One region of the Priestia sp. TGN 0903 genome, then DNA from elsewhere that is predicted to be linked to it. Evidence: riboswitches for the same ligand, from Rfam matches in the RefSeq annotation. Region 1 holds a riboswitch; each other region holds the start of a gene.
The links. A riboswitch is a leader RNA that binds a small molecule or an ion and turns the genes downstream of it on or off. The one in region 1 is predicted to bind cobalamin.
Positions count from the first base shown of each region.

Region 2: another riboswitch for cobalamin. It lies ahead of ACRPLY_RS13275 (cobyric acid synthase); the one in region 1 lies ahead of ACRPLY_RS00575 ((2Fe-2S) ferredoxin domain-containing protein).
Region 3: another riboswitch for cobalamin. It lies ahead of ACRPLY_RS23655 (sodium:proton antiporter); the one in region 1 lies ahead of ACRPLY_RS00575 ((2Fe-2S) ferredoxin domain-containing protein).

Region 1 covers NZ_JBOZGL010000001.1:100,625-111,471, reverse strand. The annotation lists gene ACRPLY_RS00595 (precorrin-8X methylmutase) at 1-226, opposite strand, end outside; gene cobK (precorrin-6A reductase) at 232-999, opposite strand; gene ACRPLY_RS00585 (sirohydrochlorin chelatase) at 996-1,916, opposite strand; gene cobJ (precorrin-3B C(17)-methyltransferase) at 1,934-3,556, opposite strand; gene ACRPLY_RS00575 ((2Fe-2S) ferredoxin domain-containing protein) at 3,570-3,950, opposite strand; cobalamin riboswitch at 4,052-4,231, opposite strand; cobalamin riboswitch at 4,350-4,528, opposite strand; gene ACRPLY_RS00570 (hypothetical protein) at 4,675-4,833, opposite strand; gene ACRPLY_RS00565 (M42 family metallopeptidase) at 5,186-6,223, opposite strand; gene ACRPLY_RS00560 (cation:dicarboxylate symporter family transporter) at 6,331-7,602, opposite strand; gene brnQ (branched-chain amino acid transport system II carrier protein) at 7,990-9,345, shown strand; gene ACRPLY_RS00550 (hypothetical protein) at 9,385-9,762, opposite strand; gene ACRPLY_RS00545 (IDEAL domain-containing protein) at 10,059-10,256, opposite strand; gene ACRPLY_RS00540 (ammonium transporter) at 10,391-10,847, opposite strand, start outside.
Region 2 covers NZ_JBOZGL010000003.1:439,539-450,385, forward strand. The annotation lists gene ACRPLY_RS13245 (DHH family phosphoesterase) at 60-1,031, shown strand; gene ACRPLY_RS13250 (glucose 1-dehydrogenase) at 1,053-1,802, shown strand; gene ACRPLY_RS13255 (hypothetical protein) at 1,939-2,175, shown strand; gene ACRPLY_RS13260 (nitroreductase family protein) at 2,376-3,023, shown strand; gene ACRPLY_RS13265 (APC family permease) at 3,448-5,019, shown strand; gene ACRPLY_RS13270 (YdcF family protein) at 5,078-5,641, opposite strand; cobalamin riboswitch at 5,789-5,968, shown strand; gene ACRPLY_RS13275 (cobyric acid synthase) at 6,061-7,587, shown strand; gene ACRPLY_RS13280 (FecCD family ABC transporter permease) at 7,793-8,851, shown strand; gene ACRPLY_RS13285 (ABC transporter ATP-binding protein) at 8,848-10,131, shown strand; gene ACRPLY_RS13290 (hypothetical protein) at 10,149-10,847, opposite strand, start outside.
Region 3 covers NZ_JBOZGL010000010.1:14,330-25,176, forward strand. The annotation lists gene ACRPLY_RS23630 (DUF418 domain-containing protein) at 1-718, shown strand, start outside; gene ACRPLY_RS23635 (ABC transporter permease) at 755-1,438, shown strand; gene ACRPLY_RS23640 (ABC transporter ATP-binding protein) at 1,440-2,372, shown strand; gene ACRPLY_RS23645 (undecaprenyl-diphosphatase) at 2,519-3,112, shown strand; gene ACRPLY_RS23650 (organic hydroperoxide resistance protein) at 3,264-3,683, shown strand; cobalamin riboswitch at 3,789-3,971, shown strand; gene ACRPLY_RS23655 (sodium:proton antiporter) at 4,105-4,902, shown strand; gene ACRPLY_RS23660 (M20 family metallopeptidase) at 5,134-6,297, shown strand; gene ACRPLY_RS23665 (DoxX family protein) at 6,365-6,787, opposite strand; gene ACRPLY_RS23670 (type 1 glutamine amidotransferase domain-containing protein) at 7,090-7,614, shown strand; gene ACRPLY_RS23675 (hypothetical protein) at 7,747-7,902, opposite strand; gene ACRPLY_RS23680 (DinB family protein) at 8,249-8,737, shown strand; gene ACRPLY_RS23685 (lipase family protein) at 8,763-9,515, opposite strand; gene ACRPLY_RS23690 (alanine/glycine:cation symporter family protein) at 9,771-10,847, shown strand, end outside.

The sequences.
Region 1 (10,847 bases):
TGCCGCTGCGAATGGCTTTAATTCCTGCTTGAATCGCATCTGGATGAAACAGCATGCTGCGTCCAAGCTCAAAGTCTGCAGACGCGTGAATTACCCGCTGAACAATTGGGTACTGTTCATCTGTAAACGGATGAGGTCCAAGCTCTTCTGTAATCATTTCAAAACTTTTTCCTTCAATTTGCTGAGGCTGAACAGTTAACGGTTTAAATTCTGTACGAAAATCCATCTCAATCAACTCCTAGTTTGGTTTACTAAAGCATGAACCACTTCTTCAAACGTGGAATACACGGTCCCATACTCAATTTTCGGTCGCCCAATCATAATGATATCTAAGCCTAACTCTTTAGCTGCTTCCACTTTTTCATCCACAGATCCAACTTTTCCGCTTTCTTTTGTGACCATGACCGTCACTCCGTATTGCTTATACAGTGCTTGATCAAACTCTTTTGTAAACGGACCTTGAATAGCAATAATATTTTTTTGCGGCAATCCTAACTGCTGACACTTTTCCATATTATCCAGCCTTGGAAGCATACGAGCAACAAGCCGTACATCTGAAAGAGGAAGGAGCTTTTCTGTAAAAACCTGCAGCGTCTTGCTGCCTGTTGTCAGCATAATAACTCCTTTTTTCTCAGCTGCTACTTCAGCTGCTTCTTCATACGTAGAAACCATCGTCATATTGTCGTAGGTAAAAGCCTGCGAAGCCCGCTCATAGCGTATGTAAGGAATCGATGTTTCAGCAGCCGCACCGATGGCGTTTTTAGATGCTTCTTCGGCAAAGGGGTGACTTGCATCCACAATAGCTTTTACACCATGTTCGTTTATAAAAGTCATCATATCTTCTTGTGTGAGACGTCCAATTTTCACTTTCACTTCTGCTCGCTGTAATTCGATTGCTGCATTGTCGGTTACAACCGTCGCCGTAACGTCGTAACCTTCTTTTTTCACTTGAACAGCTAATGCACGTGCATCGCTAGTTCCCGCTAACAATAAAATCATTTTAACTCGCCGACCTTATCTTCATGGTGGTGATGGTCATGATGGTGATCGTGGTGATGGTGATCGTGGTGATGGTGCCCGTGATCATGATCGTGATGATGATGGTGATCAATATGCTCCATAATGCCGAGGCGATATTGACATGTATCGCAGTTCATTTTCACTTCGCCTTCTAATCCTTCTTCAGCACGTTCTTTTAAAATTGTCTGCAGTTTTGGATGAAAACCGAAATAGCCGGCTAGCTTAAACTCAATGTTTTCATGCTGCATTTTATACTGCTTCACCATTTCTTCCAAACGCTTAATTAGTACTCCTGTAAATAAGAAATACGGGAGAATAACCACTTTTTTAGCGCCCAGTTTTAAACATCGTTCCACTCCTTCATCAATCAATGGAGCGGTCACGCCCATAAAAGAAGTTTCGACGATTTTGTAGTTTGTTTTTTCCCAAAGAAGGCGCGTAATTTTATATAAATCACTGTTTGCATCAGGATCGCTTCCTCCTCGCCCTAAGACAATAACAGCCGTGTCTTCAGCTGGAGTTTCTAAATTTTCTCCTGATTCTTGTAATCTCGTTTTTAAAATTTCAAGGGCTTCTTCATGAACGCCAATGGGACGTCCGTACACGAAGTTTACGTGTGGATATTTTTCCTTAGCTTCATCTATAGCCGCCGGAATATGTATTTTTGAGTGGCCAGCTGGCAAGAGCATAATTGGAACTACAACTACATCTGTCGCTCCTTTTGCCACACATGTATCAATGCCTTGACTTACATTCGGACGTTCAAACTCTAGAAAACACGTTTCTACTAAAATAGATGGGTCCCAATCATGCTTCATAGTCGAGATAAACTCGCGAATTTGATCGTTCCCTTCAGGATCTCTACTTCCATGACCGACAAATAAAACTGATTTCATATAATGCCCTCCCATTTTTAATCTCCACACGGAGCTGGTTCTACTTTTATTTTTGGTGTTATATCTTGATAGTCGAATCCATAAACATTCTTCACACGCTTAAAGAATTTATGAAACCGCTCATTTGGATGACCTTTTTCTTTATATTCATGGACAATGTTCTCCACTATTTCAACAATGTCATCGGGCGCTATGCCTTCCGCCACAATTTGACCTGAATGGGCGTTTCGTCCAACCGTTTTAGCCCCTAAAAATAAGTCAAACGCACCTTTTCTGTAGACAATGCCGATATCTTCTTGAACAGCACCGTAACAGGCCATACCGCATCCATTAATACCAAGCTTCAGCTCTTTTGGCATGTCCATTCCACCGAGACGCTTTTGTAATTGTTCCGTATGCGGGATGGCGTCACTTTTTTCTCCATCACAAAAATCACACGCTTTAATTGTAAACACGTCTCCGACTGGAGATAGTAAAAAGGAAGCTGATTGGAGCTTTTTAATAATCACATCTGGCTGAGCCGTTGGAATTTGCAGTTTGATTTGATGGTCAGGCGTATACTCCATCGTACCTTTTTCACCAACAACTTCTGCTAGTGTTGTCATTTGAACGGGCGTAAACTTCTTATTTGCAAGCCCTGGACTAACTGCCACTTCAAAAATAGACTCAATTGGCTGGTGTACGACCGGTGAAGTAGTTTCACCTAAAATTGCTTGAAGCGCTTCTTCTGCCAGAGCTCGTGAAGCTGCTTTTTCTTCTTTTGTGTTCTGAACATCTTCAATAGCTGAAGCCGTTTGCTTTACAGTCTCCTCTTGATCAAGAGCCCATGGTTCTGCTTCTTTTCGAAGTCGCTGATGCGGTCTTAGCGGCTGCTCTGTTTGGTTGAGGGTATATTTACGCTGATACCCGCGCGGTGTAATCATTAAGTCATCGTAAAAGAACGTAGATGAATTTCCGACAACAACGGTAGTCAGCATGCCTATTTCATGATTTAACATGTCTTTTAAATTGGTCATTACCACTTCTTCACGGTCACGATAAGCGCTTTTCACAAGACCAACAGGCGTATCGGGGGAACGGTATTTTAATAAAATCCTTTGCGCTTCCACAATTTGTCTTGTGCGTCTTCCGCTTTTCGGATTATAAAAAGCTACTACAAAATCTGCTTGTGCAGCTGCTTCGATTCGTTTTTCGATTAACTCCCAAGGCGTAAGGTGGTCACTTAAACTAATCGTACAGGCATCATGCATCACGGGCGCCCCAAGGAGGGATGCGCATGAATTAATAGCCGAAATGCCAGGAATCACTTCCAGCTCTACGCCCGTTTCTTTTTTCCATCCTTTTTCAATCAACACTTCATACACAAGGCCGGCCATTCCGTATACTCCTGCATCTCCGCTTGAAATGACCGCCACGGTTTTTCCCGCTTCAGCTTGCTTTACGGCTTCTTGTGCACGGCTTACTTCTTCGGTCATTCCTGTACTAATAATTTGCTGATTCGTTAATAGTCCTTGAATTAATTCCACATAGGTTTTATAACCAATGATCATATCACTTTCTTGAATGGCTTCTCTTGCTCGCTGTGTAATATGTTCAAAGCTTCCTGGGCCGAATCCAATAACTAACAGTTTACCTTTCATGCTAGCTCCTCCTTTATGCGTTACTTTTTACTTTGTCAATTCCTTCTATGGAGTCACTCTTTTCCGGAGAAACAAAACCGTTTTGATCATATTCATAAATAAGTGATTCCTTTATACTGCAGCCTCCTGCTAAATGTTCTTCAACAATTCGATGAGCTACGTTTTCAGTGACCTGCTTGTACCAATCTCCTGAAGGGTACACGATAGCTACAGGAGCATCTTTGCATCTTCCGTTACAGCGCGTACGGGTTGTGTGAACCGCTTCATCTAGATTCAGTTCAGTCACTTTATTTCGAATAGCTTGCGTGGCTTCTTCTCCACCTTTTCTCATACAGCTGCTTCCATTACAAATCAATACGTGATGTTTTGTTCCATTTAAGTTCCACGTCGTCACACTTATTCGCTCCTTTACTAAAAAAACGCCTCTATCAATGATAGAGGCGCAGAAAAATTCAAACTAAGTTTTTGCACTTCCACCTATATCCCGTAGGGTAAGCTTCGCATTAGAAAAAGGCTGGTTTCCTGACTTCGATTCATCACTTGATTGCGCCTTCCCGAATACAGTGGCATATGCAATCAGCTCCTCTTCACAGTGGCGGGTACCGCGCTGGCTTCACACCAGACTTCCCATTTAACGCAATGTGAACATTGCGCACCTTTTTTGCACGATATGTAGTTTTGTGCTACGAGAAAAACCCGCTTCGCTAATATGCGAGCGGGTAAAACGTCAGAATAAAAGTGTACACGAATGCCACTTTAAGCCAACGTTTCCCTTCCCGCTCCCCGGAGAAATAGAAACTTCACAATAAAGACAGGTCTCCTGACTTGTGTATCATTCTACTTGAGAACCTTCCCGTGATTTTTCCACAGTGGTTATACTCGTTCGTCCACACTTACAGTTGCGGGGGCAGTACTGGTCTTTCACCAGTTTCCCTATTAAGCCTTCTTGGCATCTTTACTGTTGCTGTTTGATATATATGAACCTTTTAAACTATCAGAATAATAGAAGTAACTACCATATCATAGCGTACATTTTTTTTTATTTCAACTCTATTCTTTTCGTAAGATACAAGAAGCTATGAAAAAACAAGAGCATAAAGTCAGCTCTTGTTTTTTCATTATATAGCTACTAATGTTAAATGAGGATCATTATAATACACGACTTCTGAAAGAACTTTACAGCCATTTGTTTTTGCAAAAGCTTCTCTCGCCTGCGTTTCAGTTTCAAATTCAAACATTTTCATTTCTTTTCCAGCATATACCGTCAGTACCCACATGAAAAGATTCGCCTCCGATTATTGTAGTGATCGCTATATCCACATTATGACGAAACCATATCCTTTTGAAAACCCATTCTACAAAACTTGTCACAAGAAACTTTTAAAAATTTAAAAACATTTTAACTTCTGTAAATGAACAAAATGTACAAAAGGTTTAAGCCGTATTATACCTCTTTAAAAAAGGTGCTTTTTTTACCAACTGTTGCTTCACCAGTAAAAAAATATATAGTATTTATTAAAAAAAGAAGCCGGACAGCCGGCTTCTTTTTTAGGAAAGGAAAGTACAGACATCACAGTCCCGTCCTGCTCTTTGTTTTGCATAAAAATACACTAATTAAATATTCCTTTCTTAAAGCAGAACCATGTTCGATTGCACATAGTGGTAAAGAAGCTTGTACGTATGGTTTAATGAATCTTGATGCGTTCTCTCAAACGCATGAGAAGAATCAATTCCTGGACCAATTAAGCCGTGTACGATGTCATGCCCGGCACGAATAGCAGCAGAAGCATCTGATCCGTAAAACGGATAAATATCTAATTTGTACTGAATATCATGCTGCTTAGCTAGCTCCACCAAATGCTTTCTCAAACCGTAATGATATGGGCCGCTTGAATCTTTTACACAAATAGACACGGTGTATTCATCAGTAGATTGTCCATCTCCCATGGCACCCATATCAACCGCTAAGTATTCTACCGTTTGAGGCGTAATATTAGAATTTCCTCCGTATCCAATTTCTTCATTATTTGAAATAAGAAAGTGCGTAGTGTATGGCAGTTCGATCTGCTCTTCTTGAATTGTTTTCATGAGCTGAAGCAATAAAGCTACGCTTGCTTTATCATCGAGATGACGAGATTTAATAAAACCGCTTTTTGTTATTTCTACACGAGGATCAAACGAAACAAAGTCGCCGACTTCAATTCCAAGACTGCGAACATCTTCTGCGCTATGTACTTTTTCATCCAATCGAATTTCTATATTATCTTGATTTCGCTCAGCTTTACCTGCATCTTTATACACATGAACAGATGTTTGATGCATAAGGATGGTCCCTGTAAATACTTCTCCTGCTGACGTTTCGATTTCACAATATTCTCCTTCAATGGAATTGTAGCGGAACCCTCCAATCAAGTCGATTTTCAGACGTCCACTCGGTTTGATTTCTTTTACCATAGCACCTAATGTATCGACATGAGCCGTCAGCATGCGGTGATGATCCGTATCTTTACCGGGAATAGTAGCGACTAAGCCTCCTTTTCGATTGCGATACGTTTGAATATTTAGCTCTTTTACATAGTCTTCGACAAATGAAATCACCTTTTCTGTATTTCCAGAAGGACTGGGAATCGAAACAAGCTTTTTAATTAACTGAACAGTTTCCGTCATTATGACACTTCCTTTGTCTCTCATTTCTTTTATTTTACCATATGTTTCAAAAAAGATAACAGGCAGCTCCAAACAAAAAAGCCAGGCAGCTGCCCGGCTTTTTTGTTTTAAGCTATGTTTGATTTCTTTAATTCATTTGTGTAATTTAATGATTTTTGCTTATCAAACTCGCCTTCAGACTTGGACATTACAATTGCAGCTAAAGCATTTCCTACTACGTTAACTGTGGTACGCATCATATCAAGAATGCGGTCAATTCCTGCAATAAATGCCATGCCTTCAAGAGGGAAGCCCATAGATTCAAGCGTAGCAAGTACAACTACAAACGATGCCCCTGGTACACCAGCCATCCCTTTTGAGGTTAACATTAGCACAAGAAGGAGCTGAATTTGATCCATAATGGAAAGGTCAATGCCGTACATTTGAGCAATAAACAGCGATGCCAGCGCCTGATAAATGGTTGAACCATCTAAATTAAACGTGTAGCCTGTTGGAATAACAAACGATGTAACCGATTTAGAACAACCGAAGTCTTCCATCTTTTTGATAAGAGATGGTAAAACGGCTTCTGAACTTGCTGTTGTAAAAGCAAGAAGCAGCTCGTCTTTTAACACTTTTATGAGCGTAAACATGCTTGTTCCAGCCATTTTAGCAATAATTCCAAGAACCACAAGCACAAAGAAAATCATGGTGAAGTAAACGGCGAACACTAATTTCCCTAATGGAATAAGTGATCCGACACCAAACTTTATAATATTAACACCAATAAGTGCAAATACACCTAGTGGAGCAAATTTCATCACCAAATTAGTTACCCAAAACATTGCATCCAAGACGCCTTCAAAAAAGGCTAAAACAGGTTTTCCTCTCTGTCCAATCGAAGCTACGCCTACACCAAACAGTACGGAAAATAAAATGATTGGTAAAAGATCGCCTTCTGCTACCGACTGAAAGACGTTTGTCGGAACAATATGAAGAAGCTCCTGAGCAATCCCTGTACTTTCAGACGTTTTTGCCGTTGCCTCATATTGAGAAATATCGCTTTTTTCAATATGTCCCATATCAACCCCTGCACCAGGGTGGAATAAGTTCGCGGCAATAATCCCCACTACAATCGCAATGGTTGTAACAATTTCAAAATAAAGAATTGTTTTTCCGCCAAGCTTACCTAATTTTTTGATATCGCCTACTCCTGCGACCGCTACGATTAATGCTGAAATCACGATCGGTACGACAATCATCTTAATTAAATGAATAAATATGTCTCCAATTGGCTGTAAAATAGAAATGGCCGTATCGCTTCCGTAAAAGATAGCACCTACAGCTACGCCTAAGATCAGTCCAATTAGAATCTGAGTTGCTAGACCTAACCTTTTCACTTTCTTGCTCCTTTCGCACAGTTGACTTTCACCCATCGAGCATATGCGGTTCAACGAACCGTGTATAAATATACATCCTTACAGCACCTTATGTAAACAGTTCTTTACTAATAAGGATGTAAGGCCGCACATGCAAATTTTTAAAAGCCACGGTTCTGTTTTATCATATCAAATAATTGTTGTACACTGAGATTTTTTTGCTAAGTATTTTTCTATTTTTGCTATTTCAGCGAATAAATAAAAAAAATAAAATTTTATATTGAAATATGCATTTTAGGTTAGTATAATACGATACATGTTTATTTTTATTATTCGAATATAAAATTCTGAAAATTTTAATTATTCAACACGATAATAAAAAGCATTTATAATTTTGGAGGTTTTAATGTGTCAAACAAAGTTCCTTTTTCATTTATAGTGGTTATTGGCTTTATGCTTTTTGCCCTATTCTTCGGCGCAGGTAATTTAATTTTCCCTGCAATGTTAGGTCAGTCTGCTGGAAGCAATATTTGGTCAGCAAATGCTGGATTTTTAGTAACGGGTGTAGGTCTGCCTCTGCTAGGCGTTCTCGCATTTGGTTTTTCCGGAAAAGAGGATCTGCAGTCTTTAGCTAGTCGCGTACACCCAGCTTTCGGTATTATCTTTACTACGATTTTATACTTGGCAATCGGACCGCTTTTTGCAATGCCAAGAACGGGAAGTGTTTCGTTTGAAATTGGCGTTAAGCCTTTTTTATCAGAAAATTCAGGTCACCTTCCCCTTATCATTTTCACGGTAATTTTCTTTACGATTACGTGCTTTTTTTCGCTAAATCCTGCGAAAATTGTCGATTTAGTAGGAAAAGTTTTAACACCTATTAAATTAACGTTTATTGGAATATTGGTAGTTGTAGCCGTTGTGAACCCAATTGGAAAGTTCGAAGCACCAAGCGAAGCTTATACAACACACTCATTTTTCAAAGGCTTCCAAGAAGGCTACTTAACAATGGATACATTAGCATCATTTGTTTTTGGAATTATTATTATTAATGCAATTAAAGAAAAAGGGGCAAAAACCAACCGACAAATTATTACAATTTGTGCAAAAGCTACGGCTATCGCTGCCGTTATTTTAGCTCTTATTTATAGCGCATTGTCCTATATGGGTGCTTCAAGCGTATCAGAGCTTGGACGTCTTGATAACGGAGGTACGGTTTTGGCTGAAGTATCAAATTACTACTTTGGCTCTTACGGAGGAATTCTTTTAGGTCTGATGATTACCGTTGCTTGTTTAACAACAAGTGTAGGTCTTGTAACATCTTGTTCATCTTTTTTCCATAAGCTGTTTCCAAAGGTCTCTTATAAGTTGATTGCTGTCATTTTATCAGCTTTCAGTGCCGTTGTAGCAAATTTTGGCCTAACGGAATTAATCGCTATTTCGGTTCCAGTCTTAACAGCTATTTATCCGTTAGCTATTGTGTTAATTGCTTTAACATTCTTACATCCTTTATTTAAAGGACGTTCTGAAGTTTACCAAGTAAGCCTTCTGTTCACGTTTATCGTTAGTTTATTTGATGGCTTAAATGCTGCTGGATTCAAAATTGCCGCAGTAAACGATCTGTTTACATCGATTCTACCTATGTATGGAGTGGGTCTCGGCTGGGTAGTTCCTGCTATTGTAGGAGGATTAATCGGTCTTGGCATTACCTTCCTTCGTACAAATGATAATACGAACAGAAACACTTCAAGAAAATTGATTAAATAAAAAGAGGATGCGAGTGCATCCTCTTTTTATTTTGGCGTCTTATGAATAAGGAGTTTTTTTCTCCGTTAACTTCACTTCTTCCTTTAACACACGTTTTTCATATAGATATTTATCCGTTCGTTGAAAATGATATTTATCAGCTTTTTCTTTTTCAGATGTGGTCAAAAGCACTTGACCATCAGAAGCAGCTGACACACCAAACGTTTCATTTTGATAAGTAGCATACGGAGCTACAAAAAACACTTCTTCAACAGCATCACGAGGAACTTCTTTTGTAAAAGTCGTGTCATTGTATGGAATGAATCCATTTGCTACATCGCCTTTATCATAGCTAATCAGCTTTACACACCCGTTTTCCGTTTCATAACATTCGTAGTCTCGTTCATTATATGCTGCATACAAACCTTTTCGAATCATAAAAAACATTCCTTTACATTGGTTTAGCAACCGCTGGTACAAATCGTTTTTCTTCTGCCACGTAGGTAGCTAAAAGTACTTCTTCCTCATTTACCACTTGATATAGTTCCGCTCCGTTTGCTGGTGGATAATAGTTATCAAATTTGAACTCTGGAACGGTTTCCCCGTTTCGAGATCCTGTAAACCCATTAAGCGTACATGGAAGTCCATAATTATTACTAATTAATCCCTTTTAGTAGGTCTCAAAAATAAAACACACCATCTAAAATAGATGGTGTGTGAAGTATAGTAAGTAATTAAGAAATTTGTTTAAGTTCTGATGAGAGTTTTAAAAACTCTTCTTTATTTTTCATCAATAGCGTGCGGTCGATTTCTTCTTTTAGCTGTGCTTTACGAAATTCTGCAATCGCCTTGTCTAAAATCATCTCAGCGAATAATGCATCAAGCACCTTTCCGTTGGATTTTTGCGGTGAATTAAGTAAATTCTTTTTCATAAGAAATCAACTCCTTGGCTTTTTTATAATATAACACAAATATTCTGACTTTTCAATCATTTAAACCAAGTATTTTACATCTATTTTTTTCCACATAAAAAGGCCGCCCTTTTGTTATAAGGCGCGGCCTTTTATTACGAATCTGCGGCTTTTTCTTTTACTTCCGCATAGTAGTTTTCATATTCAATAAATTCAGGAGCTTGATGAGCTGCCATGATACCGTGGTAACTGATGTCTAAGCCCACTTCTTCTTCTTCTTCCGTAGATCGAAGCGGAACCACCAAGGAAATAACCTTTAACCCTATCCACGTCGTAACAAATCCCCAAGCGCATAGAGCAATTAATCCGAGAAGTTGAACACCTAATAACGTCCAGCCCCCTCCTGTAAACACACCGCCGTCTGTAGAAAACAAGCCCACAGCCAACGTGCCCCATATTCCCGAAGCAGCGTGTACAGGAAAAGCTCCTACAGGATCGTCGATTTGACGTGCTTCGAGCCAGTTTGTAGCTGCCATCATTAATAAGCCAGATACAGCTCCAATAAAAATAGCAGATGGTGTGTTAACAAAAGCGCACCCGGCCGTAATGCCA
Region 2 (10,847 bases), on a different contig from region 1:
CTATAATATACAAGCCGGTACATATACTAAGGCGACTGAAAATAAAGGAGTTTTGATTGATGACAAAAATAAAATTAATTTCACATAACGATTTAGACGGGGTAAGTCCAGCACTGTTGGGTCGGTTAGCGTTTGGCGACGACAACTTTGATTACAGCACGGTAAGCATTGGCCGCATCAATGACACAGTGACGCATTTTATTGAAGAAGAAAACGATGGAGACACAGCTTTATACATAACGGATATTAGCGTAAACGATGAAGTAGCGGAAAAATTAAATGAACTGGTAAAAAAAGGACAAAAAATCACTCTTATTGACCATCATATCTCTGCTCTTCCACTAGCTGAGAAATACGATTGGGTTCATGTTATTGCAGAAGACGAAAACGGTAAAAAGACAGCAGCTACATCTCTTTTCTACGACTACTTAGTGCGCAACAACATGCTTCAAAAAACGGAGTTGCTTGATGAATATGTAGAACTTGTGCGCTTATTTGATACGTGGGACTGGTTTCATGAAAATAATTTGAAAGCAAAGCGCCTCAATCACCTATATTATCTAATCCCGCATGAAGAATTTAAAGAGACCATTCTAGAAACGCTTCGTGAATCGTACCATACTGAAAATCAAGAATTTACGTTTACGGACAAACACGAAATTTTACTAGAAGCAGAAGAAAAAAAGATTGAAAAATATATTTACGACAAGCAAAAACAAATCATAAAAGAAAGTGTTGAAATTGCTAAAACAGCGTACAACGTAGGCATTGTATTTGCAGATACATATCAGTCTGAGCTAGGAAATGCACTGTGTCTAGAAAACGAAGATATCGACTTTTCCGTTATGGTGGACATGGGACGCCAAAAGATTGGCTTCCGTGCAGTAAAAGACGAAATCAACTTAGCCGAAATTGTTGGGCACCTTGGAGGAGGGGGTCATCCAAAAGCTTCTGGATGCAAGTTAACGGCTGAAACATTTGCTCTTTTCGTCACGGATCACTTGTTTAAAGACGAAGAAAAAAGTGAATAAAGCGTATAAGGAGGAGATGATATGTCATTTAAAGATTTAGTTGTTGTTGTTACGGGAGCTGCGAATGGAATAGGAAAAGATGTATCACGCGCATACGCAAAACAAGGAGCAAAAGTGGTATTGGCAGATGTGGACGAAACCGAAGGCGAGCGTCACGCAGAAGCTATTCAAAGACAAGGCGGAGAAGCCATTTTTGTAAAAACAGACGTCCGAAAAGAAAGCGACATTTTACATCTCGTTGAAAAAACGGTCAGTACGTATGGAACGATACATATTTTGATTAATAATGCAGGCGTTTCTCGCTGGAAATCACCGTATGAGCTAACCATTGATGAATGGGATGACATTATCAATACGAACCTGCGCAGCGTGTTTCTATGTTCTCGCGAAGCAGCTAAAGTGATGAGGAAAAACGAAAGCGGAGGCTCCATTGTAAACTTAGCTTCTACAAGAGCTTCAATGTCTGAACCAGATACAGAAGCCTATGCTGCTACAAAAGGAGGAATCGTTGCTTTAACTCATGCACTTGCCGTTTCGCTTGGTGATGACAACATCACGGTAAATGCTATTTCTCCAGGATGGATTGAGACATCTGACTACGATGGCCTTCGTGAAATCGATCATACGCAGCATCCGTCTAATCGGGTAGGAACGCCAGCGGATATCTCAAGAGCGTGTATGTACTTAACAAACGTCGAAAATGATTTTGTAACAGGAGCTAACCTCGTAGTAGACGGGGGAATGACGCGAAAGATGATTTATGAACATTAAGTATCTATAAAAAAGGCTGAGATAAAAATATTTTAGACGAAGTGAAAAAATGAACCCTTGATCAAAATTTTTGATTAGCGGTTCGTTTTTTTATTACGGTGAACGTAGGTTTCACCTGTTTCATTCCTTCTAGCAGTTGATTGAAGGGCACGACGAAGACTCCTGCGGAAAAAGCGGAACAGATGAGACCCCGCAGGCCGCAGGAACGCAAGTGACGAGGAGGCTCAGCGGCCGCCCGCGGAAAGCGAAGTCGTGCACGGAAATCAACTGCGGTATCAAAAGCGGTTCAGCTCATATATCCCATTTGTTTATTTTAGATTGGATTCATTTCGTTATGTCTCAACCTCTTTTGATGATCAACAAAAAAAAATAATTTTTCTGTTGACAGGTAATAATAATCATTGTAAAGTAAGTTACATAAAGTAATTAAATTTCAATTAATATTTTTTTAGTTTAATATCTCGAATTAGAGATATAAGAATTCATTATATCTTGTTTATCTCCTTTTATCAGGGGGAAGGGTATAAACATGCAATTTAAGCTTAAAAAAACAAACAATTAGGAGTGTGGAAAATGGGTTTTTTAGATAAATTATTTGATAAATCAAGTGATCAACAACAGGTTGGAAAAGATTTTTATGAAGCAATTAAAAACCGACGTTCTATTTATGCAATTGATAAAAATGTAAAAATGTCAGAAGAAAAAATTGAAGAAATTATTAACTTTGCGGTGAAACATACTCCTTCAGCATTTAATTCCCAAAGCGCACGCGTAGTCGTTTTATTTGGCGAACAGCATGATAAAGTGTGGAATATTACGAGAGAAACGCTTCGTAAAATTGTTCCAGCTGAAAATTTTTCAGATACGGATCAAAAAATGAACTTATTCGGAAGCGGCTATGGAACAGTTCTTTTCTTTGAAGATCAAGAAGTAGTTGAAGGGCTGCAAAAGCAGTTCGCATCTTACAGCGAAAATTTCCCGGTTTGGTCTAACCAATCATCAGGCATGCTGCAGCATGTGATTTGGACAGCGCTTGAGCTCGAAGGCCTAGGAGCAACATTGCAGCATTACAATCCATTGATTGACGATGAAGTAAAAGCAGCTTGGAATATTCCGAGTTCATGGAAATTAATTGCCCAAATGCCATTTGGTAATCCTGTGGCGCCAGCGGGTGAAAAAGAATTTCAACCACTAAGTGAACGTGTAAAAGTATTTAAATAAGCAAAAAAAGAGGTACGGACAAAATTATTTTAGTTGAAGCAAAATCCGAACGATTCATCGTTCGGATTTTTTTATTGGTATGGCAAGCGTAGGCGTTGCGTATGTAGCTGCTTCTAGCGGTTGATTTTGTTATATCTCAGACCCTTTTTTACGGTAAATAGTTTGAATATTCTTTTATGTTTAACCTAAGAAAAATGCGGTTAAATAAGAGGAGTAGTCCTCAAATCTTCTGTGGAATTTATGCGCTATACATAAGCAATTCAACGATGTTTTACAAAAAAAAAAGTTTTTAACTTGGTTTTTTAGAGAATATTTGTTAACATATCCACTTGTGAGGTCTTAGTAAGAGGAGGATGATGTAAAGAATCCCATATCGGACGCAAGGGCGTAGATATGTGGAGTGGAAATTTTAAAGGAGGATATTATGTCTGATCAAGGAAATCAAGGAAAGTTTAAAAAATCAATATCGTTACTTGACCTAACGTTAATTGGGATGGGAGCTATTTTTGGTTCCGCCTGGTTATTTGCGGTTAGTAACGTAGCGTCAAAGGCTGGTCCAGCCGGAAGTTTTTCGTGGCTGATTGGCGGAGTCATTATTTTACTTATCGGTTTAGTGTATGCTGAACTTGGAGCAGCGCTGCCGCGTACCGGTGGAATTATCCGTTATCCGGTTTACTCACATGGTCATTTAGTGGGTTACTTAATTTCATTCATTACCATTATTGCTTACACAAGTTTGATTGCCATCGAGGTAACGGCTGTACGTCAGTATGTTGCGTTTTGGCTTCCTGGTCTAACTAAACATGGTTCTGAATCGCCTACTACAATCGGCTGGTTATTTCAGTTCGCGTTATTAACGCTATTTTTTATCATTAACTACGTAAGTGTAAAAGCATTTGCTAAGTCAAATGTTATTATATCTGTGTTCAAATATGCGGTTCCTCTTACAATTATCGTCGTGTTAGCTTATCACTTTAAATCAGCTAACTTTACAACTGGCGATTTTACTCCGTTTGGTTTTAATGGTATTCAAGCAGCCATTTCAACAGGTGGCGTTATGTTTGCTTACCTAGGACTTCACCCTATTGTTTCTGTAGCCAGTGAAGTTAAAAACCCGCAGCGTAATATTCCAATCGCGCTCATTATCTGTATTGTACTTTCAGCGATTATTTACACAGCACTGCAAGTATTGTTCATTGGTAACATTCCGGCTGATATGCTATCAGGAGGATGGGGAACAATTCAAGAGCAATTCTCTTTACCATTTAAAGATATTGCACTTATTTTAGGCCTTGGCTGGTTAGTAACGCTTGTTATTTTTGATGCTATTTTATCACCAGGCGGTAACGGGAACATCTTCATGAATACAACTTCTCGTTTAGTTTATGCTTGGTCTCGTAATGGAACACTATTTAAACGTTTCTCAAAAGTAGATAAGAAAACAGGAATTCCACGTGCGTCACTATGGCTATCGTTTGGAATGTCCGTATTCTGGACACTGCCATTTCCTTCTTGGGAAGCGCTAGTAAACGTATGTTCAGTAGCACTTATTCTGTCTTATGCGATTGCGCCAATTTCAGCTGCTGCATTCAGAGTAAATGCAAAAGACCTTAAAAAGCCTTTCAAATTAAAAGGCATGAGCGTTATTGCTCCTGTGTCATTTATCTTCTGTTCATACATCGTATATTGGTCAGGATGGACGACAATTTCTTGGCTTCTAGGATCACAGCTTCTAATGGTTGTTATCTACGTAGCATTTAAGAAATACGTACCAACTGACGTTGTAAAATTTGCACAGCAGCTTAAATCTGCTTGGTGGCTAGTTGCTTATTATATTATTATGCTTGTTATCTCTTACCTAGGCTCATTTGGTGGAGGACAAGGTGTGCTAAGCAACCCGCTTGACTTAATTTTAATTGCTCTTGTTTCAATCGGTATTTTCTACTGGGCGAAATACACGGGTTTGCCAAAAGCAGTTATCGATACGGATGATTAATAAAAAACACGGCATGAATTCATGCCGTGTTTTTCGTTTGTATAGGGGCGTACTCTATTTATTTATCAAACAGCCACGTTTTTAAGATAGCAGCATACTCACGAAAGTAGGCTTGAAGTTTAATTGAATTTGGTGTCTTTGCACCTAAAGGATAAACGTCAAAACCTTGACGCTTGGCAATAATAGAGGCGCGAAATAAATGAAAATCACTGCTAACAAGCACGACTTTTTTGTGTTGAATATCAACTTTCTTTTTAGTGAAAGTGAAATTCTCAAAAGTAGAAGTTGACTGATCCTCTTTTATCATTCGATTCTTTTTAATTCCTTCTTTTCGTAGAAAACGATAGGCTGCTTCTGCTTCAGAAATTTCTTCATCGGATCCTTTTCCACCCGTTACGATAACTTTTGTTTGTTTATGAGTCTTTAAATAAGATAAAGCCGTTTTTGCTCGTTCTTTTAAACTAGGAGACATTTGATCTCCGTCTACTTTCGAACCTAAAATGAGCACATAATCTGCTTTTTGCGGAACAGGCTGATGAGCGGTTTGATACATACAAAAAGACATGATTACAGCATAAAGAACAAGCAAACTAATAAAGATATAAATGATTTTTTTCTTCAACTACGAGCACCTTCCTAGCTATTTCATAAGATGTTTGGAAAATAATTGTTATTATAGCATACGAGACCCAAATAAGTATAAACACAGTAATATATAATAATAGAAGAAAATCGTTATTGTGAATGGTTATAAAATTCGTTACAATAAAGAATAAATGATTTTAAAAGTGCCTCTAAGGAGGATAATAGGGAAATCGGTGTAAATCCGGTGCAGCCCCCGCTACTGTAAATGTGGATGAACCTGCAAAGACCCACTAGTCAAACTAGGAAGGATGCAGAAGTAAAATGAAGCATAAGCCAGGAGACCTGCTTTTAAAAACCCCTTATTTTTCGGTGGGAGAAATAAGTCAAGACAATGTGTTAATGAGCGCATGACCAAACCTTGACTTTTACAGTTAAGGTTTTTTTATGTGATAGGGAGTGGAAAAAGTGAAAAAAGGAAAACCTCTTATGATTCAAGGAACGCACTCAGACGCTGGAAAAAGCATGATTGCTACAGCGTTTTGCCGTATTTTTAAAGAAGACGGCTATCAAACTGCACCGTTTAAATCGCAAAATATGGCGCTTAATTCATACATTACAATGGATGGAAAAGAAATTGGAAGAGCGCAAGGAATTCAAGCTGAAGCGGCTGGAGTAGAAGCAACAACCAATATGAATCCTATTTTAATTAAACCAACTCGTGATCATGAATCTCAAATTGTCGTTCATGGAAAGCCGCTTCGTAATATGTTTGCTTTTCAGTATCGGCAAGAATTTTTTAATGAAGGTTTGAACGTTATCACGGAGTCTTATAAAGAGCTTGCCAATCATTATGATCGAATTGTGATTGAAGGTGCTGGAAGTCCTGCTGAAGTGAATTTGAACGATCGGGAACTGGTAAATATGCGCGTAGCAAAGATAGCCCAAGCCCCTGTTGTGTTAGTAGGAGACATTGATAAAGGAGGGGTTTTTGCGAGTCTGGTGGGTACTCTTCAATTGCTTCCAGATGAACATAAACCTAGAGTAATTGGAGTGTTAATCAATAAATTCCGAGGAGACTTAGAGCTTTTAAAACCGGGGTTGAAGTGGTTTGAAGAATACACGGGAGTTCCGGTACTAGGAGTGATTCCTTATATGCACGACGTGGAAATTGACGCTGAAGATTCGCTATCACTCAGAAATTACTCAACGCTTGTGAATCCGTTAAAAGAAATCGATATTGCGGTTATCTCGTATCCTCGCATCTCAAATTTTACGGACATTGATCCTCTAAGCTTAGAAGAAGACTGTCATGTGAGACTTGTAACCAAGCCATCACAACTAGGTACGCCTGATTTAATTGTTTTACCAGGAAGCAAAAATACGATTGAAGATGCGCAGTTTTTACAAGAAAGCGGCCTGGCTCTAGCCATTAATCAAGTCTTGAACGCAACAAACGCTCACGTTATTGGCATCTGCGGGGGATATCAAATGTTAGGCGAGACAATTACGGACCCCGATGCAGTAGAGTCCCGGATTGAATCTATTAAAGGGCTGGGTTTGCTTCCAGTGGAAACCGTTATGACAACCAGCAAAAAAACAGAAAGAGTTTCTGGATATGTTCAGTTAGAGAGTGAGAAGGTTTCGATTGAAGGCTATGAAATTCATATGGGAAAGACGGTTTCTAAAAGCATAACGGAAGCCTTTGCGGTGGTAGATGATCAAAAAGAAGGAACGGTTAAAGACAACATCATTGGCACGTATGTTCATGATGTGTTTCATAACGATGCTTTGCGCAGAGCTTTGCTTAATCAAATTCGTAAACTTAAAAAATTGCCGCCTATTACGGATACATTCAACAGTCGCCTGCAAAAAGAGGAGTCTTTTTCAAAAGCAGCAGCATATGTGAGAGAAGCTGTAGATATGGAAAAGCTGTATCATTTAATAGACAACTATAAAAGCCCGGAGCAAGCACAAAAAGTGTAGCTTGTAGAGGTTTTCGCTTGTTTTTTCACCGAGAACTTTAGTACGCTATTCTACGTTGCCTAGTTCAACAGTCTAGCACTCGTAACAAATAAAAGATGATTGTTTCCAATACTATGTAGGATGGAAACATGGTTTATGGACAGGAAAATGAATGGTTAATGTAATGTAAAACATCACGCCTCGTTTCCTAGAGGAGCTGAAAGTATTGATTTTTAAACGTATTTTTTTAAACAAAGCATCTATTTTATACATAGTCAGTTTATTTATTGTATGTACTTCGGTGATTATGGGAGTATTTATTGGTACAGTTTCGTTAACCGTAGGAGATACAATCAAAATTATTATTGGCCACCTTACCGGACTATCCTTATATCACGGTCCGGAAAACATGGATTTAATCATTTGGCAAATTCGTTTTCCAAGAGTACTGGTGGCATTTTTAGTAGGAGCTTCGCTTTCAATAGCAGGAGCTGCCTTTCAAGGGCTATTAAGAAACTCTCTTGCAGATCCTTACACGATCGGAGTTTCCTCAGGTGCAACCCTTGGCTCTGTCATGGCAATTTATTTTCACTGGAGTATTTTTGGTTTGTCTATCTTCACGCTGCCTGTAGTCGGCATCGTATCTGGTTTTATTACTCTTCTTTTAGTTTTTGGTATTACGAAACTCGCAAGCGGCAATTTGGCCAATGAAACCATCATCTTAGCGGGGATTATTTTATCATCCTTTATGAGCGCGCTTATTTCATTAATTGTAGCTCTTTCTCCTGAAGAAGATGTAAGGCAGGTTTTATATTGGCTAATGGGAAGCGTATCAATGAGAGGATGGTCGCATATTCAAATTTTAGGGCCGTTCTTTTTAGTCGGTACGATTATGCTGCTGTTACATGTGAAAGAGCTGAACGGCTTAGCATTTGGCGATCAATCCGCTCAATTTATGGGGATAGACGTAAAGAAGAAAAAAAGAATGATTTTAATAGGTGCATCCGTATTAACCGGGGCTGCGGTATCAGTATCTGGGGCAATTGGATTTGTTGGCTTAGTTATTCCCCACGTAGTGCGTCTCGTAGCGGGAGCTAATCATAAGCATGTACTGCCGCTTTCTATTTTAATCGGAGGAAGTTATTTGGTTTTAGCCGATTTATTAGCAAGAACGATATTAGAACCTCGTGAACTGCCGATTGGAGTCGTAACCGCCTTAATTGGTTCGCCAATTTTTACGCTGCTGCTTGTAAAAGAACGTATGCGGAAAAGAGGAATATCATGATTGAACTATATAATGTGACGGGAGGATACGATAAACAGAAACCGACCGTTCGTGACATCACGTTCACCGTAGACAAAGGTTCTTTTGTTGCTTTACTAGGACCAAATGGAAGCGGAAAAACAACGCTTATTCGCTTAATTATGAATGTATTAACCACTCAATCAGGAGAAGTGAAGGTAGAAGGGAAGTCAGTGAAGGCTTATTCACCAAAACAACTGGCGCAAAAAGTTGCAGTCATGACGCAAGAAAATCAAATTGGATTAGAATTTACGGTTCAAGAAATTGTTTCACTTGGACGTTATCCTTATCAGGCAAAAGGTTTGTTTAGCACTGTATCAGCACAGGATGAAGAAGTGGTAGAAAGCGTGATGAAATTAACAAACGTCTGGCACTATCGAAATCATACCTTTCAATCGCTGAGCGGTGGAGAAAAACAGCGGGTTTTACTTGCTAAAGCACTGGCGCAAGAACCTGACTACTTACTTCTTGATGAACCAACGAATCACTTAGATGTAAAACATACGATGGAACTGCTTCAGCTGTTAAAAACGTTACAGCAGGAAATGAGCTTGACGGTTCTGGCCATTTTGCATGATCTCAACATTGCCTCGCTGTTTGCAGATAATGCCGTATTATTGAAAGATGGAAGAGTAGAAGAAACGGGGATGGATGCCATTTTTCAGGATGCAGCTACGTTAAAAAGAGTATATGGCGTTGATTTGCATGTATTTCACCATCCCGCTGTGAACAAGCGGCAAATTGCTTTTGTGCCGCCGTATCAATATCCAGAGACGGACTTCCATGAGTTGTATCAGTTGCAAAAGGAACCGGGCAAGCTATGTTTATCCTTTGCTCGTCCTTTGAGAACTCTTTCACTGGGTTCCAATGAAACAGGTCTAGACTGGTGTCAAGAAATTGTTCAACAGCAAAGCAGTTCTAACACGGCGTGGAAATCTGCGTCTTTATCTAGTCATGAAGTTCGCTTAAAAGACGATAAAGGTTACTCGTGGCTGACTGTACTGACACATGGACAAAAAGAGAATGAAATGAATATTGTTCTACTAACAAATACACCGCTTTCGGACGCGAACCTACTTCATGCTGCGATGAAGGTAATTGAATACCGGGCTTTCTTAGGAAAAACAGGCCGTATTGTTGTAGCATCATCTCATCATAAAGAAGAAAATCAAGAAGAAATTTCAGCGTTCTTAATGGAACGCCTACAGAAAGAATTACAACTATTTATGGAAACAAAAATGACCGACAATTGCTTTAAATAAGCAGTAGCGGTCATTTTTTATTCTTCGGAGTGATCAGGCTTTTCTGTTTCACCTCCTGAACTCATCGTTGTCTCAGTTGTATGTTCATCAATCTTTTTTTCTTTTAGCTTAACAGAGAATAAGTCTTTGACTTCTTCATCCACTTGATCAGAGTCAGCGCTGTAAGTTGTACCAATGTTTAAGTGGCCGGTCAAATCTTTAATTCCTAGCTGGCCAAAATTATTACTAAGGTCAATTTTGTCTAACAATACTTTTTCCACCATAATTTTTTCAACAACAATGGACTGCTTTGGCTGAGTTACTTCATCAATCTTTTTGTCAAGAGTTTTCACCATCTCATATAAAGCTGTATTGGACGATTCTTCCTTTAACGCAGAGAGCTGATTTTGAATGTCTTCGAAATTAGGAGCTGACTGCATAGCCGAAAGTAAATGAGCTGTTTGCTCGTGCAGTTGAGACAATGATTGAATAAGATGAGCTGATTCATGTAATTGCTGATGAAGCTCTTCTATTTTAGGAATCGCGTCGGTTAAACGCGTCACTTGATCAATAATTCCCTGCAGGTTCAGCGCTGAATCTGACGAATGAACAGGTTTTGTGAATTCAACTTCATCAGATGTCTTAGGCTCCGTTTGGCTCGGCAACTTCTTTGGCTGCTGAGGGGGTTTCTTTAGATTAGACTGTTTTTTAGTTTTCATCTTTTCGGGTAATTCTTT
Region 3 (10,847 bases), on a different contig from region 1:
TAGTGATAAGCAAACGCTCACCACATACGTAAAAGATACGATTCATGTGTATGGAAGTGGAACTTATGAACAAATTAAAGACCACCGCAACAACGTTGATCCGATGAATATAGCAGGATATAAATTTGCTTTTGCCTTCTTGTTTACACCATTTATAATGGGTGCTTTGTTTTTGTTTGGTATGTATGCGGGGAAGAAAAATTGGTTTTACGACGCTTCAGCTAATCAAAAACAGTATGGCCGTTGGGCGGCCGTGTTGATTCCGCTTAGCTTGCTGTTAAAAGGAACTATGTACGTATGGCCAGATGCTAATTGGGCTGGTTCTACACATATGTTAGGTGGGAGTCTCTTATCTCTTGGTTATATTGCAGGCTTTGCTTGGCTATATGTGAAATACGAAAAGTCATTTTTGATGAAGGCTTTTGAAAGCGTAGGCAGGATATCGCTTAGTAATTATTTAATGCAAACGGTTATATGCACGACGATTTTTTATGGTTATGGATTAGGTTATTTCGGAAAGCTCGGAATGATTGCAGGGGTTTTTGTCTGCATAGGTATTTACGGAATTCAGCTTATCGGAAGTTATATGTACGTGCAAAAATTTCAAACTGGACCGGTGGAAAAGCTGTTGCGCATATGGACAAATTTTTCTTGGGACGGAAAGCCCAAAGAGAAAAAAGCTTTACCTGAGGGAATAAATCATCCTTTTGTTGGATGATAGCAGTCAAACTTATGTAAAAAGGAGATTTTAAAAATGTGGGCCATTAGTGTAAAAGAGTTTCAAAGCTTATTTAAAAGTGTTAAATCAATTATCGTTATTTTAATCGTATGCGGTGCTTCCTATGGAATAGCCCATCTAGTTAGTCAACTTGGAGGTCAACTGACGAGCGCACAGATTCGAGATGGAGCCAACGGGGGAATTTTGGTGATGCTTCTTGGATTCGGACCCTTGTTTATTTCAAGTCTTTCTCACAATGTTATTAATCAAGAAATTAAAACAAGAACAGCCAGGTTTTTAGTTACCAAAACATCAAGAGAGCGTATTGTACTAGGAAAATTCTTAGGAATTTGTTGTTTCTGGCTTGTTTGTATCTCTATTTCATTTCTACTGATTGGTTTTATTTCGCATCATTTTTCTTTTTATATATTTTTAGAGTGCCTGCTATTCACTACTTGTATCATTTCATCTGTTTTAATGCTTTCAGCTTTACTATCAAATCCAATTCATACTATGTTTTTATCAATTATTTTATCAATTGTTTTACCGGTACTGAGCGTATGGAGCATATTTTCATCAAAAGCGTACATTGCATGGTTTAAGTATGTGACACCTTACTACTATTTAAAGTTGGAGAAAGGGTATTTAACGGTTCTTCTTATTTTTGCAGCACTTTGTCTATGTACGGCACTTTGGAGTTTTAAAAGGAGAGAAGTATAATATGTATGCTATAGAAACAAGTAAATTAACTAAAAAGTATGGATCAAAAACAATTGTTAACAGTATTAATTTACAGGTACCACAAGGAGAAATTTACGGATTTTTAGGGAGAAACGGAGCAGGGAAGTCTACATTTATTAATATGCTTACTGGCGTTTCATTTCCTTCAGCAGGAGAATTTACGCTACTGGGACAGAGTGATATTGATTTAGAGCTTCAGAAGAAAATAGGCGTGCTTCCTGACTATGCTACCTTTTATGATGAGATGACGGCACTCAATCATTTGCGCTATTTTTTAAAGATAAACGGACATCGTTTTTCTAAAGAACACTGTAGTAATGTACTGAAGAAAGTAGGATTAGAAGGACATGACCATCAGAAAGTTGGAAAGTTTTCATTTGGAATGAAAAAGAAGTTAGGAATTGCTCAAGCGATTGTAACAGACCCAGATCTTGTCTTTTTAGATGAACCAACTTCTGGAGTAGATATTGAATCTGCTCTCCACATTCATGAATTAATAAGAGAACTTCAAAATCAAGGCAAGACAATTTTTATGACGTCTCATAATTTAAATGAAGTTGAGAAGATTTGTACACGTGTAGCGATTATGAAAAATGGTGTTATTTTAGTAGAAGGGACAATGGAAGAACTGCGTTTTCAATACCAAGCGAAAAAAACGGTGATGATTAAACATGATCCTTACCCAAGCAGTCATAAAGCATATATTCAACAGTTTTTCCGTACGGTGAGTCCGGACGTGGAATACCATCACACGTACACAAAAGTGATGCTTCAAAAAGAGAGAAATATCCCTCTGATTATTCGCGAATTGATTCAATGCGGCATCGATATTTATCAAATTCACGTAGAAGAGCCTTCTTTAGAAGAAATCTTTTTGCAACAAAACATCGTGGATCATTCGCAGGTAAGTTAATGGGCAAAAATCTGTTGACTTACCACTCAGCCTGACTAAGTCATTTATAAATACCAGTTAGGAAGCTTCTGACAAAAACATGTTCATTTTCTTCAGAAACTGATAAGATAGCTAATGACATTTAAAAATAAGAAAGGATTTCGATTATGTTATCAGCTATTAATTCAGTAGACTATACCATTTTCCATGCGGTGAATCAGTACGCCTCGCATGTGAAGTTTGTAGATTCGCTAATGGTATTCTTTGCAGATTATGCCCAGTATGTACTTATTGTTTTACTCGGCTTGTTTTTACTTATTAATAAAAACGGCAGCCGTGTTGTAGCATTTCAAGCTTTATGTGCTTGTGCCACAGGAGTCATTATCAATAAAGTGATTAGTTTATTTGCTTATCGAGATCGTCCGTTTATCTCTCACCACGTGAATCAGCTTATTGATCACGCCGCGAATTCTTCATTTCCAAGCGATCATGCTACATCTGCATTAGTTATCACTTTTACCATCTGGCTGCATTTCAAACGTTCAGGGCGCATGTGGGTTGTCATGGGTGCACTCATTGCATTTTCACGCGTATGGGTTGGCGTTCACTATCCATTCGATGTGTTAACAGGAGCTATTCTAGGCTGCGTGCTGGCGCTGTTTATTCATTATGTTATTTTTAATACGAAACTGATGAGGGCTATTACCAACTTGTCTATTTTTCGAAAATCAGCTTATGACGAACAGTCTCAATATTATTAAGAAAAAGTCGCATATACGCGGCTTTTTTTATTGGAAAATTTTTAATGTATTTAATACTTGTTTTTTAAAATTAAATTGTGTACAATTAAATTACAGAAACGATAAATAAAAAATTTTAATAAAATTACTAAAAAAGAGGAGAGATTTATACATGAAAGCTTTATATGAAACAACAGTCGTTAACACAGGTGGAAGAACAGGAGAAGTTCATTCTTTAGATAATATCTTTAATTTAGACGTTGCAACACCTCCAGCGCTTGGTGGAGAAGCAACAACAGCAACAAACCCAGAGCAGCTATTTGCAGCTGGATACAGTGCTTGTTTCAACAGCGCGTTAGAATTTATGTTGAAAAAACATAACGTAGAAATTAAAAGCAGTGAAGTAAAAGCTACGGTTCAGCTGCTTCCAGATAAAGCTGATCAAGGAGTGAAAATTGCTGTAGCGCTTGAAGCTCATATCGAAGGTTTAGATTTAGAAACAGCTAAAAAATATGTAGACCTAGCCCACTCATACTGCCCGTATTCAAAAGCAATCAGCGGCAACGTAGACGTAACGGTAGAAGTAGTTTAATTGCTTTAAAAAGCCCTGCTAAGCATGTAAAGCTCAGCAGGGCTTTTTTATTTGAATTTTCTCTATTCATTTGTAAGGAGTACTAGTATAATGAGGAAGAAAATGAATCATTCGCACAGTTTAGGTGCTCTTACATAGCGTAAGAGGTAACAGGGAATCGAGTGCAAATCTCGAGCGGTCCAGCCACTGTAAGCAGGGAGTTTTCTATCTTATCGTCACTCAAAACGGGGAAGGCGGTAGAAAATGATGATCTCAAGCCAGGAGACCTACCTATTCTGTACACTTGACTCTTCTAGGAAAGAGGCGGTGTATCAAGGTACGCAGTGAGCAATTACTGTTTATTTTCATATGCCGACACATCCTCAATTTCTATAGAATTGAGGCTTTTTTACGTTTTATTTTAAAAAAAGGAGTGTAGGAAATGGAAGGTTTATCAGTTTTTTTACTTGTCTTTTTATTAGGAATCAGGCACGGATTAGATGCAGATCACTTAGCTTTTATTGATGGCCAGACCCGATATAATTGGCGAATGGGCAGCCGTTTTGCTCCGTGGGTCGGAACGCTGTTTTCACTAGGTCATGGAGGAATGGTGGCCGTCACGGCCGGGGTGCTGGGCGTAGTGATGAAGAATTTTACGTTTCCAGCATATTTCGATCATTTTGCATCTTGGGTATCTATCATCTCTCTCTTTCTGATTGGGACATTAAACACATATCATTTGCTTCGAACTAAAAACAAAGAAGAAGAGTTTCAGGTGAGCGGGTTAAAAGGGAAGTTTATTCCGAAAATCGCAAAAGGAACAACGAATCCTTTTTTAATTATTCTTGTAGGAGCGCTGTTTGCCCTAGCGGCTGAAACGGTCAGTCAAACGGCCGTGTGGTCTCTAGCTGTAGGGAACGCAGGCAAATATACGCCGCTTTTATTAGGACTAGTATTTATGTTTGGTATGATGCTGACAGATACAATCGATTCACTGATTGTACATAAAATGGTGAATGAATCGAGTAAGTTTGGGCAATCTGCTTCCCGCTTGATGGGCTGGGTTATTGTTATCCTCGCATACGGGGTGTCCTTCTACTTAGCATTCACTTTCTTTAATCCATGGGCCGAAGTAAACTTTGAAATGGTTGGCGTTATTTTGTTTGTTTTTTTAGTGTCTATGTTTGTTTTTGTAAGTGTGAAGTCAAAAGGGAAAAATATCAAAATAAATGTCAATTAATAAAATGAAAGCTTTAATCTGTTGAAGATTGAAGCTTTTTTGTATAAATTTGTTGAAGTTTATGGCTATTTTCGGTCGGTTATGAATAAGTTAAAGTATTATCTGTATTTTAAGGATGGAAAATTGTCTGAAAACCATTATAATTAAGGATAATTTAAGGTCGTTATGTGAAACGTAGAACATACTCATACGTACGATAAATAAAAGCAATGAATGCACAAGCAGCAGGGGTTGTTTGGAGGAGGAATTGATTTGAGTCAGGTAATGGTAGAACAAAGCGTATTTAGTTATTTAAAAGAACATGAACAAGAGATGCTCGAAGATTTAGTTGGATTTGTGAAAAAAGAATCACCGTCCTACAGTAAAGAGTTAGTGGATCAGTGTGGAATGTATTTAACGCAGCTGTTTCAGAAGCGTTTAGGCGTAGGGTATGAAATCATAGAAGAAAAAGAAGTAGGAAACCACTTGAAATTTACGATTGGAGAAGGAGAGAAGCAGCTTTTAATTATCGGTCACTTTGACACGGTATGGGAAAAGGGAAGGCTGAGTCTAAGAACAGAAGGAAACAAGCTTTATGGTCCGGGAATTTTAGATATGAAAGGCGGCATTGTGCAATCAATATGGGCAATTAAAGCGATTCAAGAGCTCGGCTTAGAAATGGATAAAAAAATTGTGTTTTTCTGCAATTCAGATGAAGAGATTGGATCAATTTCCTCTAAAAAATATATAGAAGAAGAAGCACAAAGAAGTGAAGCAGTGCTAGTAGCAGAACCTGCGGTGGCGGGTTCAGGTGCGTTAAAAACGTCGCGCAAAGGAGCGGGTATTTTCACCGTAAAGGTGTGGGGACGAGCAGCCCACGCTGGTAATCACCACAAAGAAGGAATCAATGCTATTGAAGAGCTAGCGCGCCAAGTGATTTTTCTGCAGAGCTTAACCGATTATGAAAAAGGTACAACGGTGAACGTTGGGACATTTACCGGAGGCAGCGGTACGAATGTAGTGCCGGAATATGCAGAAGCGCACGTGGATTTACGTGTTTCTACAGAAGAAGAAGCAAAACGTATGACGGATATTATTTTGAATTTAACGCCCATTTTAAAAGGGATTAAGATTGAAGTAACAGGAGGCATGAACCGTCCTCCAATGGTTAAGTCTAAACAAACGGAAGAGTTATTTGAATGCGCTCAGTCGATTGCGGCCAAACTGGGTATGAAATTAGAAGAAGCAGCTGTTGGAGGCGGAAGTGATGGCAATTTTACAGCGGCTATTGGCATTCCCACGTTGGATGGATTAGGAGCATGCGGAAAAGGAATACATGCAGAATATGAACATATTCAAATTGATACGTTGTCCGAGCGTTCTTCTTTATTTGCGAATTTGCTGCTTCAAATATAAAAAAAGCCCGCCTCAAACGGCGGGACTAACCTGAAAGCTTATATTGGGAGAGTATAAGCTTTCTTTTTTATTTACTGCTTTCTTCTTGAAGAGAAAAAGCAGTTTCTTTCTTTTTAAATACCACTTTATCAAGAGCAAGGAACTGGCTTCCTGCAACAAATAAGTGAGCAGACATGGCAATTAAGGCAATATCAAACTCAAACCCGCCAACGAATCCGCTTTTAAGCTTGGCTGTAAAAATAGCGCCAAGCATAACTGCCACAAATAAAGCAGCTACGACTCTTGTTGCTAGACCAAGAATAATCAGAACCCCACCTACAAGTTCAATTGTTGCCACAATATATGCCATGAAACCAGGGATTCCTAAGCTATCGAAGAAGCCTACTGTATTTTCAATTCCCCCTTGCCATTTTTGAAAGCCGTGTACTAAAAATGTAAAACCTAATACTAAACGAATAATAAGCGACCCAATTTCGACGTTTTTATTCACTTTACTTCCTCCTTTAAGTGTATTTGAAAAACACTACATTATGTAGTGTAAAAGCCCGTAAAAAGAAATGTAGCAATTAAATAAAGTCTTTCTTATTTGGATAATTTTACAACGTTATGAACATCACACTACACATTGTAGTGTGATGTTTGTCCCCAGTCAAGTAAAAATATAAAATTAGATCATTTGGCATACAAAAAATTTCTGAAGGGCACTTGAAAAATCCTTTAATTATGTACAATTTAGTTCCTTATTTTCAATCTTATTCTCCAACATGCTATACTGATGGCGGAGGTGTTACGATGCGCTTAGAAAATAAAAGAGTTATTGCGCTTGTTAGTGCAGACTTTGAAGATCTAGAACTATGGTATCCAGTGATGCGTCTTCGCGAAGAAGGAGCAGAAGTACATTTAGTTGGAGAAAAAGCAAACGAAACGTACATGGGGAAATACGGTGTTCCAGCCGTATCGGACTATGCATTTAAAGATGTTGATCCAGCTGAATATGACGCTATTTTAGTACCTGGAGGCTGGGCGCCGGATAAACTGCGCCGCTACCCTGAAGTAATTGAAATGGTTCGTCATATGGATGAACAGCAAAAGCCAATCGGCCAAATCTGCCATGCAGGATGGGTATTAATCTCTGCAAAAATCTTAGATGGCCGAAACGTAACAAGTACGCCAGGAATCAAAGATGATATGGAAAATGCGGGAGCTATTTGGCATGATGAAGCAGTCGTAATCGACGGCCACATCATTTCAAGCCGCCGTCCGCCAGACCTTCCTCCTTATGCAAAAGCATTTGCTGATGTACTAGCAGAGCAATAAGAAAAAAGCCGAAACCATATTGGTTTTGGCTTTTTTATAAGATTCCCTAAAAAAAGAAATGATAAAGTAAATAAAAAATCATCATTAAAAAAGCGAGCAGATGCATCTGCTCGCTTTTGTTCGTGTTTCTTATCAGTAACTTGCTTTTTGCAAGTGTAAAAACAAAATGATTACTTTCTTTATAAAATCCATGATTACGGTTTTTGTATGTTTCGTTGTTGTTAGGGCACAATTAGCATTGATTGTGCTTGCATGGATTTCATCCATTGCCGCGGTTTGTTTTTCCACATGATCGATTAACCTAAACGACGCAAGCCCTACCTCTCTTGCATCCTTACGGCTCCGAAGCCGATCCAGTGTGAATAAGTTTTGTTCAAAGACATGTGTCGAATGCCAGTATTTTTACCTTGCATTGTACGATACATCCTTTCAAGTTACTTTCACTATGTCTAGCTCTTAAAGAAAAGCCAGAAGTCTAAATATAACACTTCAGTTGATCTATGTCAAATAGAAAAAATATTTTTTTCACGTGAAACAATTGCAGCTAAAACATGGTTAAGTAAAGGGATATCCTTTTTATATAGAAGAGTTTTTTGATACGATAAGCTAGAGGAATCCTAGAGGAGGATGAACAATGAACAAAAATGAACAGTTTCGAAATGATGTATTGAACAGTGTAGAATCATTAACATATGAACAATTAAATCAGCAGCCAGCATCTAATACATGGAGCGTTATGCAAGTATTAGAACATTTATATTTGATGGAGCGCATGATTGTTTCACGTGTAAAGGATCAGTTAGAAAACGGTGTAGATCAGCCAACCGAAGATAAGCCGTTTCATTTAGCGGTAGACCGTTCTCGAAAAGTAGATGCACCGGCTCAAGTTACGCCTTCTAATGAAAATCAGACATTAGAAGAAATGAAGAGTAAGCTGGCGGAATCAAGAGCGGCTTTAGTAGAGTTAGAAGAAACAGCCAGTGAAGAAAACCTAAAGCAAAAATCGTTTCCACATCCTGTGTTTGGGTTAATGGATTTAAAGCAATGGATTGATTTTATTGGCTATCATGAAAAGCGTCACCAAGAACAAATAGAAGAAATCAAAACAGCAATTGGCGCATAAAAAAACAGGCATTCCGCCTGTTTTTTTATTTTTGGACCAAAATAGGGTAATCCGACATCATCCATATCCCAACACTGTATGTTTGGGGATTATGGTTCCCTACGGTAGAGCCTGTTTGGATGGTAAATGAGAGTTGCAGAGGGTCTTGATCGTAATAAATTGTTTGCTTGGTGGAAGGGGAATAGAGTCGCTTCGGAGGGATTTTAGGAACCGTATCCGTCGTGTTAACAAAACAGCGGCTATTTGAAACAAGATTTGTGTATGTTTGAACGAATTGAGGATCCCCTACTCGAGGAGCTCCGTAGTTGTACATTGTAATTTCCGGAAAAGATGCGTTTGTGGCGACATCTAAGGCATGAAGAGCAGCGAGTGCGCCACCTAGGCTATGCCCCGTTATATAAATGGGCTTGGTGGGAAGCGATTTATATGTTTCAAAAATTTCATCACGGCATGATTCGTAAACGGCTAAAAAACCTTCATGAACGAGCCCGGCTCGTTGATTGTATGGATAGGGGCGCTGCCTAATGCGAGCATCAGCAATCCAATCTGCCTCAGATTGAGTTCCTCGAAAGGCAATTACGATAGAGTCATCAGATTCTAAAATAAAACCAAACCATTCTTGCACCCCTACGGCAGAAGCTTTAAACGATTTAATAAGCCGGTAGCCTTCAGGTACATCAAATGTGCCTCCCTGTGCGTATTGCTTATAAGCTAAGACGCACGCATAAAGAAGGTCTAGAGCTAAAGAACGATAAAATAAAGGCTCGATTCTCATCATTGTTTTTCACACCTTCTAATAGAAAATAACTCCTATAGCCTATGTGTTCTTGAGAAGAAAGGTGCAGATATCTCTTTTTTGAGAGCAATAATTATGGAGTGTAAACGATTTCTTATTGGATGTTTTTGAGGGGTTTATAACTTTTTTTGTGTATTTTAACTAAAAAAAAGTTTTAATTTAGAGTTTTATTGTTAAAATTTATAATTTAACTTATAATTTAAAATAGTCTGAATCAAAAAATAAGGGGGTTATCGTTTGGAGCAATTTGTAACGAGTTTGAATAATGTGCTATGGAGCACGCCTGTTATTTATGGGTGTCTTGCGATTGGCCTGTTTTTCTCGATTTTAACAAGGTTTTTACAGGTACGACACTTAAAAGACATGGTTATGCTGATGTTTCAGGGTAAAAGCTCAGAAGCAGGAGTTTCTTCCTTCCAAGCACTGTCTTTAGCGCTGTCGGGACGAGTTGGAACAGGAAATATTGCTGGAGTTGCGACAGCTATCGCTTTTGGAGGTCCAGGGGCTGTATTTTGGATGTGGGCAGTTGCTTTTATTGGTGCTTCTAGTGCATTCATCGAATCAACACTGGCTCAAATTTATAAAGTTAAGCAAGATGGCCAATATCGAGGTGGTCCAGCGTACTACATTGAAAAAGGAACAGGTATGAAATGGTATGGCATTTTATTTGCCATTGCAGCCCTTGTTGCGATGAGTATCTTAATGCCGGGCGTTCAGTCCAATTCCATCGCGCTTGGCATCGACAATGCATTTGGTGTTAGTCCAACGGTTACAGCAGTAGGATTAGTTATTATTCTTGCTTTTATTATTTTTGGAGGCGTTAAGCGTATTGCAGGGGTAGCCCAATTCGTTGTACCTTTTATGGCACTTGGGTATATTATTTTAGCTCTTATTATTATTGCCATGAACATTTCGGAGTTGCCGGGAGTTATCGCTCTTATTTTTAAAAGTGCTTTTGCATTAGATTCTGCTTTTGGAGGAATCGTTGGTTTAGCTGTTTCTTGGGGAGTGAAGCGCGGCATTTATTCAAACGAAGCAGGACAAGGAACGGGGCCGCACGCAGCAGCTGCAGCAGAAGTTTCACACCCGGCGAAACAAGGTCTTGTACAAGCTTTTTCGGTTTATATTGATACACTGTTCGTTTGTTCAGCAACAGCGTTTATGATTTTATTCACAGGCATGTACAACACGGAAGGACCGGGAGGTTCATTTATTATTTCAAATTTACCGGGTGTAGAAGCAGGACCTGGATTTACACAAGCTGCTATTGAAACAGTGTTGCCGGGGTTTGGAGCTGGCTTCGTGGCAGTTGCC